Regions from separate parts of the Acetobacterium sp. K1/6 genome, predicted to be linked through region 1. Evidence: riboswitches for the same ligand, from Rfam matches in the RefSeq annotation. Region 1 holds a riboswitch; each other region holds the start of a gene.

Region 1 (4,271 bases):
CGTCAAATTTATTGATTTGTGTCATAGAAATGCTTAAGGCAAGCTGCCGATTAAGCTCTGGACATCATACTTTTAAGCCGTTTGATGGGCTGGGTATTTTTAAAAACCAGTTCATTGGTGGCCACAAATTTATCCACCGCGGTAACAACCCAGCTGCCCAGGTTTGTCGGGGGAATAAGTGTCAGGGGAAACATATGTTTCACGATCATATCTGCCTGGCGCTGATCGATATCAAAATATTTTTCGGCATTTTCAAGTGCTACTTTAGGATGGGAGAAGCCATGCATTTCCTTAATCCGACTGAGCCCTTTGCCTGTTTTAACCTTACCCTGCCATGCTTCCAGAAAAAAATCATGGAGTGTTGCCCCTCTCGCAACGGATGCGTAATCCATCCTTAAAAATCTGGCTACGCGATAGGAATAATACCCCACTGCAACAGCGTGTTCATATAAACCATTGCCATGATGATCAATTTCCCTTAATTTTTGGAATTCACTGTGTGTTAATATATCGCCAACAATGGTTTCAAACTCATCATAATACTTTTTTGTTTCCATTGAGACCTTTCTTTTACTGTTATTTATTCAGAAAAACTGAATAGAAGCTTTAAATATTATAGCATAGTATCTTTATTTTAAGTTAAAATTATCGGTGAAGTTCTTAAAAAAAACAAAAAAAGGTACGGTTATTATTGAAATCATGATAAACTAAATAAAAAAGAACAGGAAGGAAAGACCATGAAAATTAAAAAGCTACTCATCGGAACAGGTGTTGTTTTTGCAACTGGGATCGCCCTTTATCATGCTTGCGTGATCAAAAAAGGCAAGGAATTTGAAGCGAGCCTTGACAACAGTGCTGACTCCTTGGATGAAACCGTTCTGTACGGCGGAAAAATGAAAGATTATCGGGATCAGACCATGCAGGATACAAAAATCGGAGCTTTCTTTGGCGGCATGCAGCTTGACTTTTCAGATGTCGTTACTAAAAAAGACCATTATCGCATGGATATCAGTATCATCAGCGGCGGTCTGAACATCATCGTTCCCGATAATTTTAAATTAAAAATTGTTGATACCTGTAAATTTGGCGGCATTGCCGACAATACGGTTTGTGTGGACCCCGATCATTCGGTAGCTCTTTCCGTTTTTGCCGATATCACCTGTGGTGGTCTTAATTTCGAAAATGCATCCGAGTAAGAACATTTTTTTGTCAAACACTTTCTTAACATCAATAAAACGCCAACACCTCAAAAAACTGAAATCAGCCTAAGCCGATTTCAGTTTTTTATTGACAAAATCTTCAAATTCAATGACATTCATGGGTTTGGCATAAAAGAAACCCTGAGCAATATCGCAACCTTTTTCTTTTAAGAAATCGACCTGTTCCTGAGTCTCAACCCCTTCGGCAACCGTGATCAGATCTAAATCCTTAGCCATGTTCAACATACTGGTAATAATCTTTTTTCCCCGCGCATTATCTTCGGTAAAAAAAGCTTTATCGAGCTTTAAAATATCTGCCGGCAGATTTTTAAGGGTATTGAGCGATGAATAGGCTCGTCCAAAGTCATCAATCGAAATATGAAACCCGGAAGCCTTTAAATGGTTCATAATCGCAACCATCTGATTTTCATTGTCAAAAACAGTTCCTTCCGTTAATTCAATTTCAATCATCTTCGGATCGATGTGATAGCGATTGGCAATGGCCAGCAATTCCTCCGGCAATAACGTATTTTCCAGGTGGAGCCGGGAAAAATTAACCGAAATAATCATATTTGTCAGTTGATCCATTTCCTTTTTCCATTTTTGTAGCAGTTTACACACTTCTTCAAACATATAGGTATCGATTTTTTTCACAAACCCATTTTTCTCGAACAGGGGAATAAAATCATTGGGCGGCAAGATGCCCCGTTTAGGATCATTCCACCGTACCAACGCCTCTGCGCCGATTATGTGCTCATCTGAAAACAAATACTTAGGCTGAAGATATACTTCAAACTCACGATTACGCAAGGCCATTTCCATTCTATTTTCAATCGCGTTCTCAATCATCATGCTGTGACGCATCCCGTCATCATAAAAGGCGTAACTCACCTGGGAGTTATCCTTTATCGAACGTTTGGCCATATTGGCCCGATCGCTAAGGGTATGGATATCCCTGTCTTCCTCAATGAGATAAATGCCCATCGAAATACCAATGATAAACTTGGGAGAATAGCCACTAATCTCGTGAATCAGTTTTTCGACCCGCTGAGAAAACTGCCCGTAACCTTTATATTTCATTAAAACACTAAAATTGTCGGTTGCGATTCTCGAAAACAACTCATTTGTTTCAAGGTGTTCTTCTAAAATCCGGGCAATTGCCGTCAGAACCTCATTACCTGTCTGATCGCCGTATAAATCATTGATCGCCTTGAACTTATCGACATCAAAAATGATCATGGCATAGGGTTGGGTCTGGTCTCTTTTAACCAGCGTTTCGACGTCGCGTTTAAACTTGATCCAATTGGGACAGCCCGTCAAAAAGTCAACATCCTGCATCCGCTTTAATTTTAAGATTTCTTTCTTTAGCTTAAAAACAAAATAATTACTGGTCAGGCTGATAAAAAAAATGCCTATAAACGAAAAACTATAAAACAGAATACCAAAAATCGCCTGATCAGAAAGCTGAAAAAAAGAAACTGAGTGAACTATAAAAACCATCATGACCAAAAAAAACAACGCAAAGCTGAGGATTAATAACTTTTTTTCGTTATAAGTCTTCACCGCTACCTCCTAAATTGTCAAATCTAATTGAGTAACTGGCTAACTTATAAAAGTCCCTTTAGCTTTGCGTCACTATTTCACAACAGTTTTGCCCTTTAATTCCGTATTTTTTCTATTCCAACTGCAAATTTCATAAATTATGCTTCTTAATCTGCAGAGGTTATAGATATTTTGTATTAGATTTTTCGATATTGTATCATAATTGTAACGTTATGTCTTGCGTTCCTTGTTAAACTTTTTTTACTTTATTTTCACTCTGCCGCATTTAAACAAAATAACTTGACCTTCTTAAAAACGTTTTTCCAGTTCTTTTGTCAACTCTTCATATCCCGGTTTATGGAGTAGCGCAAACATATTTTTCTTATACGCTTCTACCCCTGGTTGATCAAAGGGATTTACCCCTAACAGATAGCCGTTTAAACCACAGGCCTTCTCGAAAAAGTAAATCAGCTTGCCAATGTGAAAAGCATCCAGTTTTTTTAGATGAATAACCCCATTCGGGACGCCGCCATCTACATGTGCCAATAATGTCCCCATAAAGGCTTTTTCATTCACCGCATCGATTTCCCAACCGGCCAGGTAATTGAGTCCTTCGAGGTTTTTTTCATCGTTAAAAACTTTGATATCCGATTGATCGTCGTCAATGACAATCACCGTCTCAAAATGATTCTTCGGGCCATCCTGGATCATTTGGCCCAGCGAGTGAAGGTCTGTGGAAAAATGAACCGAGGCCGGGAAGAGACCCTTGCCATCTTTTCCGTCACTTTCACCAAATAATTGTTTCCACCACTCAGACAGATACTCCAGTGAGGGATCGTAATCGACTAAAATTTCAATATTTTTACCCCGATTATAAAGAACATTCCGATACAGCGCATATTGAAAACAGGGGTTTTTTTCAAACTCTGGTTTATTATAATCCTCATAACCGGATCTTCCCCCCTCCATCAACGCATCAATATCAATTCCAGCCGCAGCGATGGGAAGCAAACCGACCGCGGTATAAACCGAGTAACGCCCGCCCACATCATCGGGAATTACAAAGGTCTCATAGCCTTCTTCGTCGGCCATAAACTTTAGTGCCCCTTTAGCCTGATCCGTTGTGACAAAAATGCGTTCCTTCGCTTCATCTTTGCCATATTTTTCTTCCAGAAATTTCTTAAAAAAGCGGAACGCCATCGCGGGTTCCGTGGTTGTACCGGATTTTGAAATCACATTGACACAGACTTCCTGATCCTTTAGTAACGCCAACAGATTTTCTAAATATTTTCCGCTGATATTCTGTCCGGCAAAATAAATTTTAGGTGCCTTTCGCATGCCTCGTGGTTCTTCATTATAAAAAGGACTGGTCAATGCCGATATCACTGCCTTGGAACCCAGGTAAGATCCCCCGATACCAATAACAACCAAGGCATCACAGCGCTCCTTAATTTTTTTTGCCGCCGCTTTGATGCGGGCAAATTCGTCATGATCATATTTTACCGGATAGTCAACCCAACCAAGGAATTC
Region 2 (4,271 bases), on a different contig from region 1:
ACATCTTTGTCAATCAAACTCATCGAATACGTCGTTTTGGTCATCTCATTAAGCTCCGTTAATGCCTGAACCATCGAAAACTGTGCCATCTGGGCGGTATATTGGGATGTATCGGCGGTGTTGTTCATATCCTGATTCTGAAGCTGAGCGACCATCAGTTTTAAAAAGTCATCCATATCCAGAGATGTGCCCGCTTTTTTAGTTTGCGCAGCTGTCGTTGTTGCTGCTGTTGCTGACGTACTTAAATAATTGTTAATTCCATCGATTGCCATGATTTTTTCCTCCTTATACTCATTTTATACTAAGTAATTAATCCTTCGCTGTCCATTGTACTGAAGATTCTGGGCTAGACTAATCAGTTCATCATTGCTGTCTTGAGCACCATTACTAAAAGCATTATTTTGAATGGTTCCTTTGCTTAAAAATTGTTCTTTTAAGGGTGCATTGTTTTGCTGCTGTGAAAACTGTGAGCCATCATTTAAAAGAGAACCCATGCTTTCACCATTTTCTGTCGCTTCCACTGGTGTATTCAAGTGGACCGTTTCCACCTGGACATTTTGCAGAGCTAAGCCACGCACCAATTGATTGATTTGATTTCCCAACAGTTTTTGGGTTTCGCTGCTTGCTGCCATAATGTCAATAATGAGTTTTCCCTGATTATAACTCAGCTTAATATCAATATCACCCAAGTTATCCGGAGACAGTGTCATCTGTAATGTCATTGGTTTAGCTGGTTCGAAATTCTGGATAATCTTCTGCTCGACCTGTTGCGCGACCTCTACCTTGGCACTATGCCCAACTTCAGGTCCTTTATTTGAGCTGACGCCCATTGAACTAAGATCCTGAACGCCGCGTTCACCGGGATTCTGGTTTTCGGTCTGGTTGATTGCGCTTTTCTGAACATCCACTGTTTTTGTTTGTTCCAAACCCGTCTCTTTTGCTAAATCAGAATCGGCCTTTCCGTTGACAACGGTAGCTGCTTTTTCTGTCGCAATTTGATTCTCTTCCTTAGGTTCAATACCTTGAGCAGTCTGCTGTTCAGAATCGGCCTTTCCGTTGATAACGGTAGCTGCTTTTTCTGTCGCAATTTGATTCTCTTCCATTGGTTCAATACCTTGAGCAGTCTGCTGTTTTGTGTCATCGTTTAGGTTTGTTTTACCTACGAGTTGTTGTGAAAAATCAACTTTACTACTCACTTCTTTTGTTACTTCCACCTCCGGTTTGGTCCCGCTTAATACCTCTAAAAGGTCTTCGGTTTCCTGATTTTCTACTTTGTCGGGGTTTTGTGACAAAACCTTAACATTTTCCATTTGCTCAAACTCAGCAACACCTTTTAAAACGGATACATCTTGCGCTTTCTTACTGCTGTCGATTAACGGAATCACTTGTTCTTGACTGATAAGATCTGCTGGCGTCGTTTCTTCTTGCCCTAAGTTCAGGCCAAGACCCGTTACGGCTGTCTTTTTGTCACCTTGAACATTTTGTACGCCAATCAGTAAAGACGGATCAAGTGTTGGTATCAAATCGTTTACCTGACTTCCCTCATCCTTGAGTTCCTCTACTTTTCCAGATGGGCTCTCGTCAGATCGAACTTCACTAACATCTGACAACGACTGTTCTTTTTCCTGTTGATTACTTTGTGCCGTTGACTCTGATGCTTTGCGATTTTCCCGTGTTTTCTCCAATTGACGATCCGCCTGCTTGATTTCCTGTTTTGACTGATTAAGCAGATCTCTAAACTGGGCGCTTCTTTCCTGGCCTTTTGTGTGTTGGGTTGACGCGTTCTCAGCATTTTTACTAATCCCCCGAACCCCATTGAGTGTCGGCTTTGTTGCCGATTGAAACTCTAAATTCATTGTCTACCTCCCTTCGTTAAATTAATTCTTCACCAAAACATAATTGTCTTGGAGCTAACTCGAGCACAATAAAGTGTTCGAGTATTATATCACAATCCAACGGACTGGTATAACCGTATTTATTTTTTATTATATATCACTACTTTAATGCGACGCAACTCATTTAAGTGTTTTTAATTTCCGGGTAATCTCAACTACTGATCTCAAAACAAAGTACTCACAAAACGATATGCCTAAACCATTCAAACAAAAAAGCAACGACTCTGCCGTTGCTTTTAAATGTCATCACATTTTGTGATTACTTTTTTGCAACTGGCTGTCATATAACACTGTATTTAGACCCTATAGTTTTGCGCCCTTACTTTTCAATAAGTATGCCAATATTATGTTGTTATAACATTACTCCATCTACGACCAACTGTCAATAAAAATTATCCTTTCCTTAAAGCTTTAAAACTTGTAATAACCGCGGTTTAGCTGTGCTTACAGGTGTCAAGTCCACCCTTTATCCGTTTTAATTCTAAGCGTGTTCAACCTTTGTTTCACTGTCAAACTCGCGCTGGGAAATGAGCCCCTGATGAAGCTTCAATCCCAGTATCCCATGGGCTATATTTGAGGCATGATCGCCAACCCGTTCAATGTTTGTTAACAAGTCCAGAAATATAACACCAGCATAAGGATTACAGATTCCTTCATTAAGACGGCGAATATGATCATCTTTTAATTTTTCAGTCATTTCATCTATTTCTTCTTCTTCATCAAGAATCTTATAACACAGGTCTGTCTCTTCTGTTTCCATTAATTCTACCATATCCCGAAGCGTATTGGTAGTTAAACTGATTAAATTTAACACTTCTTGATTGGCAATATCACTAAAGACGATTTTATTGGTGGCCCGCATTTCTGCCAATTCACCAATATTCATGGCATGATCACCAATTCTTTCTAAATCATGACTTCCTTTAAGGATGAAAGCCAGGCGTTCATTCTCTTCTTCTGACATGTTTTCATTGGACAATTTAACGGAATATTCGACAATTCCCTGTTGAAATTCATCAATACGTTCTTCCCGCTTAACAATTTTTTCAACCAGTTTTTCATTGCCATCCATGATCGATTCGCAGGCGACTCTGAAATTTTTAAAACTCATTTTTGCCAGTCGATTCGTTTCTCTGACCACCTGTCCCAAAGCAATGGAAGGATTATTAAACAACCGGTCATCCAACTGCAACCCCTTGTCTTCCTCTTTCTCCGGGTAGACGCGGTCCAGAAAGCTAACAAAATAGCCGATGATCGGGAGTAATACAATCGTATTTGCAACATTAAAAAGGGTGTGCGCCATCGCGATTTGACGGGCCACATTGGGTACCATATCACCGCCACCGTTAATCAATGAGCCTGAAATAGTAACGATGAATTCATAAACCGGATTGACAGCCACTAAATTATTCATGATGGTTAATAAGATCATCACCCAAACAGCACCGAAAATATTGACAAAAAGATGGATAAAAGCTGCTTTTTTTGCTGCTGTGGAGGTTCCGATACAGGAAAGCAATGCTGTGACGCAGGTACCAATATTAGTACCAATAAGAATCGGTAAACAAATCTGGATTGCTCCAGTTCCCCCGATACTGACAAAAACCCCAGAAAGGGCCAGCGCCTGGAGCAAACCGATAGAAGCACTACTGCTTTGAATCACAGCGGTAATCAGGGTTCCAATCAGCACACCAAGCAGTGGATTTGTTCCATAGGTTGAGAGCAGGTAAATAAATTCTTCACTTTCTCTAAGCGGTTTCATGGCCGTTGACATGGCCGCAATCCCATAGAAAAGAATCCCAAAACCAAGAATAATACTCCCCAGATCTTTATTCTTTTTCTTGGTGCTAAACAGAGCCATCATTGCACCAATACCAATAAAAATCGGTGCCAACTCAGTGACATTAAACGCGATCAACTGGGCCGTGACGGTGGTTCCAATATTAGCTCCTAAAATAACTCCTGCTGCCTGGGTCAAGGTCATCAGGGCGGCGTTAACAAAGCCGACCACCATCACCGTGGTGGTACTGGAACTTTGGACAATCATCGTTACAACCGTCCCAACCAGGATGGCTTTAATCTTATTGTTGGTTAATACTTCCAGAAGTTTTTTCATCTTTGTGCCAGCAACCGTTTTTAATCCGTCGCTCATCATGTGCATTCCAAAAACGAATAACCCCAAGCCTCCAAAGAGACCAATCAGCATTTCTAACGTCATTTTTTCCTCCAAAAAACATCAAAAATTAAGATAGTACTCCAGCCAAGGAAGAAACTAGACGACCCTCAAAAAATTGGGATTAACCAAATTGTCGCCCTTCATAATTAAAGATTAGACCATAGTGGGCCTAATCTTTTCGTTTTCTTGATTCACCAGGA
Region 3 (4,271 bases), on a different contig from region 1:
TCCATACCAATGACGCGGTATCGGCCGTGGTGCGACTCCAGGATATGGGCGTTGAGCCTTATATGGTGGCCAACTCATTAACCGGGGTAGTAGCCCAGCGACTGGTCAAAAAAATCTGCCCCAATTGCCGGGAAGCCTATGCGGCGACCGAGATTGAGAAAGACCTGCTGGGGGAACCCCGGCTGACCACCTTGTATCGGGGCCGCGGCTGCCACATGTGCAACAATACCGGTTACAAAGGCCGAACGGCTATCCATGAAATTCTGGCCATCGATAAAACCATTCGGGCTATGATTTCCCGAAGGGAACCGATTGAGAATATTTACAGCTATGTGGAAGAAACCGAGCGGCTGATCCCCTTGCGAAAAAGTGTCTCTAATCTGACGATCCAGGGGATTACCTCGATGGAAGAATTTCTTAAATTATCATATTACGTCGAATAGGGAGAAGCAAGATGACAAATTTTTTAGAGCTGGTTAATTATGGCCGCCGCAATGATTGTTCGGATATTCATTTATCCCGGGAGCTGCCACCGGTTTTCAGAAAAAATGGTAAGCTTTATCAAAGCGACTTTGAACATAATCCGCAAATGATTGAAAACCTGATTTTTAGCTTGTTGACTCCGATTGAACGGGAGAGTCTGGAGTCCGGTACCGATCTGGATTTTTGCCATGTCACCCCAGAAGGGCTAAGGCAGCGGGTCAATATCTATAAACAGCAGGGCAGTTATGCTGCTGCCATCCGTTTGCTTAACGATACCATTCCCAGTTTTGAAGACCTCAAACTGCCGCCGATTATTCGGAAGTTAGCCAGTGAGCCACGGGGACTGATTTTAATCACCGGTCCCACTGGCAGCGGGAAATCCACCACCCTGGCCTCGATGATTGACTACATCAACACCAATCGGGCGGTCCATATTTTAACCATTGAAGACCCGGTGGAGTACAAGCACGAACATAAGCGCAGCATTGTTCATCAGCGCGAAATCGGGGTCGATGCCAGTTCTTTTGCCGCGGCGCTGCGGTCGTCGCTGCGGGAGGACCCGGATGTCATTCTGGTCGGCGAAATGCGGGACTACGAAACCGTTTCCGCCGCCGTCACTGCCGCCGAAACCGGCCATCTGGTCTTGTCCACCCTCCACACCATCGGTGCCGCCAATACCATTGACCGGATCATTGACGTCTTTCCGCCCCACAGCCAGCAGCAGATCCGCACCCAGCTGTCCAGTATTTTAAAAGGGGTCGTCACCCAGCAACTGGTGCCCCTGGCTTCCGGTGAGGGCCGGATGGCTGCCCTGGAGGTGCTGATCGGCACCGATGCGGTGCTGAACCTGATCCGCGAAAATAAAACCCACCAACTGGCCTCCGTGATGCAAACCGGCGGCCGGGACGGCATGAAAACCCTGAATGCGGACTTGGCGATGCTGGTCCGGGACCAGAAAATCACCTACGAGGTCGGTTTGGAATGGGCCAGCGACAAGCAGGAGTTTAACCAGTATTTTGGACGATAGCTTAAAATCGTCTGAATTCGGTTCGTAGGAGCGGTTATCAAGCGCCTGAAAAAACACTGAAAATTTGCAAGACCTCAATTCCAAGAACCAACGTAGATCAAGACTGTCGGGGCGGTTAGTAACCGCCCGAACGCTGTCTTTTATTAACCCGAACGCAATACCAAAACAAATAAACCCTTAACTAACTAAGACGCAAATAAAAACAATTTACCGTGTAATTTGCTTGACTTTTAGTCGAACAACAATTAAGATATGAGAGTAAATAGCATACCAGACGAAAGACTGGGACGCAAAGCTTCAGGGTCTAAGTTATCGTTGTGTAATTTTTAAGCAGTTGAAAAGACACAAGATAATATGACAGCCAGCTGCCACACCAGGTGTGGCTTTTTTTATACCATAAATAGACATGTCACAAAAAATGCAGTAAAATGTCACGAAAATGTAAAATTTTAACTTGACTTTTATTCCGGCGTAGACTACGATTAAATAGAATTAAAGACGATGAAAAAGGCAAAACAGAGGAAACTCTGGGACGCAAAGCTATAGGGTCTAAATCAGTGGGTGTGACAAAAAATCCATCATGATACGACAGCCAGTTGCCGCACGGTGAGAGTGCGGCTTTTTTTGACCCCGAAATGGGTTGGATTAAGGCCAAAAAATGAGAACTGTGAGATAATTGTTCGCAGTTAATAACCGATACGGTATATAAATCATCTTCAGGCGCAGATGATTATATAGAGCTTAAAATAAAAGAATAAGGAGCGAAAAATGGAATTAATTAACAAGATACGGAAAAGCAGAAAAGGGTTTACTCTGGTGGAAATTATTGTGGTGTTGGTGATCTTGGCGATTTTGGCGGCGTTTACGATTCCGACGATGTTGGGATTTGTGGGTGACGCTAAAGGAAAATCTTATATTGCCGAAGCGAGAGAAGTGTATGTAGCAGCACAGGCAACTGCAACAGAAATGACGGCTAAAGGTGGATTGACTCCTAGTCAGTTGCAGACAGCTTTGGGCTCTGGAGCAGTTAAAGCCGTAAAATTAACTCCGCCAGTTGGTAGTCCATCGCTTGAACAGAGTGCAAGTATGCAAATGTGGTCATATCTTAAAGGAGATTTAAATGCCGTAGAGCAGGAAGACTCAACATATAATACAACAGATGGCTTAAATAGGGGTTATGCATATTGGGCAATTACTTTAAGTGCTAGTGATAGCAGTAGTTTAGTGAGTACCACTAATAAAGCGAAAGTAACGACACTGGTTTATTCAAAAGGTGGCTATCAAGTTACGATAAAAGACGGAAATGCCTCAGTAAAAAAATTGAATTAATAGTACTGACATAATAAAGCTTCATTACCCTATGCGTCATAGAGTGATTGCTCTCTATCCCAGGCGCAAACCTGTCATCGGGTTTGCGGGGATGGGGAGATTTTTTATTTCAGGTAGATCATCCCAAGCAGTAATTTACTTATATCAGGCATGCTCAGATAGTTCTTAGAAACCATAAAAATGCAAGTTTTAAATATCAGGGCATGAACAAAAAATTATAACAATTTTACCTCGCCTTAAGCCAATCCTTTAAATTAAATGGTAAAATTAATCTGTTTTGTTACTACTAATATATAACTTTCAAATGCTAAGCTTTGCATCTCACAATCCCGGGAGGTAAACCGTGTACCCAATTAAAAATTATCAGTTTGCTCCCACCAGTCCAGAACCGATCCGCTTCAGCCGGGGCTTTTCCTTGGCGGTATCGGTGATCCTTTTTTTTGTCGTTGTTATCATCGGCGGTCTGGTCTTAAGCATTCAGAATACCACCTACGCAGCCAACAGCCGGCTGGTGTACCTGGCCGCCCAGGCTAAAGCCATCGAATTTGCGGCTTCCGGCAACTACCATGTGCCAGTACAGGCGGATCTTATTGATTATATCGGTGCAGAGGTCAATCAGGCTGCGGTTATCACCGTCATCGACGAAAACCGCGACGCCGCCATCGATTATATTGTCTATACCCGGGGCGGTCTGGTCACCCGATACGCTCCCGGGGAGCTGGTTGCCAGTAAAGAAAAATAGCGGTTAGTATCTATCAGAAAGGATAACGGTCTATGGTCGCATTCATCAACTTCATCCTTTATCTTTATATCTTTGTTGTCGGCATCGTTATCGGCAGCTTTCTTAACGTCGTCATCTACCGGGTGCCCAAAGAAATTTCCTTTGCCAAAGGCCGTTCTTTCTGTCCCCATTGTCAGGCCCAGATCAAAGGCTATCATAATGTGCCGGTGTTCAGTTATCTCTGGCTCCGGGGGAAATGTGCTGATTGCGGCGAACCGATTTCCATCCGCTATCCGTTAGTTGAACTCTTTACCGGGCTGATGGCAATCCTGATTTTTGCAGTTTATGGTCTATCCTTTCAGTGGCTGGTAGTATTCTCGGCAGGGGCCATTTTAATCTGTATTACCATGATTGATTTTGATACCATGACCATTCCCAATGGTCTCGTGATTGCGCTGATGGCACCGGCTTTACTCAGCTTTTTCTTTTTCCCTCAGATCGGGCTCCTTTCCCGGGTGATTGGCATGGGAGTGATTAGTCTGCCGATGTTGGTCCTGGCTTTTTTTATCGCCGATGCCTTTGGCGGTGGGGATATTAAGCTGATGGGGGTCGCCGGATTTCTGTTGGGCTGGGAAAATACTTTGCTGGCAGCCTTTATTGGCCTGATCCTTGGGGGCACAGTTGCAGTTACGCTGCTGGCCAGAAAAACTA

Evidence for each region. Region 1 has a riboswitch for cyclic di-GMP ahead of U2P91_RS14520 (bifunctional diguanylate cyclase/phosphodiesterase). Riboswitches for the same ligand answer to the same signal wherever they lie in the genome.
Region 2: another riboswitch for cyclic di-GMP. It lies ahead of U2P91_RS07490 (flagellar hook-length control protein FliK); the one in region 1 lies ahead of U2P91_RS14520 (bifunctional diguanylate cyclase/phosphodiesterase).
Region 3: another riboswitch for cyclic di-GMP. It lies ahead of U2P91_RS04915 (type II secretion system protein); the one in region 1 lies ahead of U2P91_RS14520 (bifunctional diguanylate cyclase/phosphodiesterase).

Annotation. Positions count from the first base shown of each region.
Region 1 covers NZ_JAXQGA010000019.1:32,865-37,135, reverse strand. The annotation lists gene U2P91_RS14530 (phosphohydrolase) at 51-557, opposite strand; gene U2P91_RS14525 (LiaF domain-containing protein) at 738-1,196, shown strand; gene U2P91_RS14520 (bifunctional diguanylate cyclase/phosphodiesterase) at 1,266-2,762, opposite strand; cyclic di-GMP riboswitch class I at 2,790-2,865, opposite strand; gene U2P91_RS14515 (glucose-6-phosphate isomerase) at 3,051-4,271, opposite strand, start outside.
Region 2 covers NZ_JAXQGA010000006.1:182,722-186,992, reverse strand. The annotation lists gene U2P91_RS07495 (flagellar hook capping FlgD N-terminal domain-containing protein) at 1-272, opposite strand, end outside; gene U2P91_RS07490 (flagellar hook-length control protein FliK) at 297-1,856, opposite strand; cyclic di-GMP riboswitch class I at 2,161-2,245, opposite strand; gene U2P91_RS07485 (Na/Pi cotransporter family protein) at 2,377-4,113, opposite strand.
Region 3 covers NZ_JAXQGA010000004.1:124,817-129,087, reverse strand. The annotation lists gene U2P91_RS04925 (GspE/PulE family protein) at 1-443, shown strand, start outside; gene U2P91_RS04920 (type IV pilus twitching motility protein PilT) at 455-1,510, shown strand; cyclic di-GMP riboswitch class I at 1,765-1,883, shown strand; cyclic di-GMP riboswitch class I at 2,010-2,114, shown strand; gene U2P91_RS04915 (type II secretion system protein) at 2,279-2,839, shown strand; gene U2P91_RS04910 (hypothetical protein) at 3,183-3,581, shown strand; gene U2P91_RS04905 (prepilin peptidase) at 3,614-4,271, shown strand, end outside.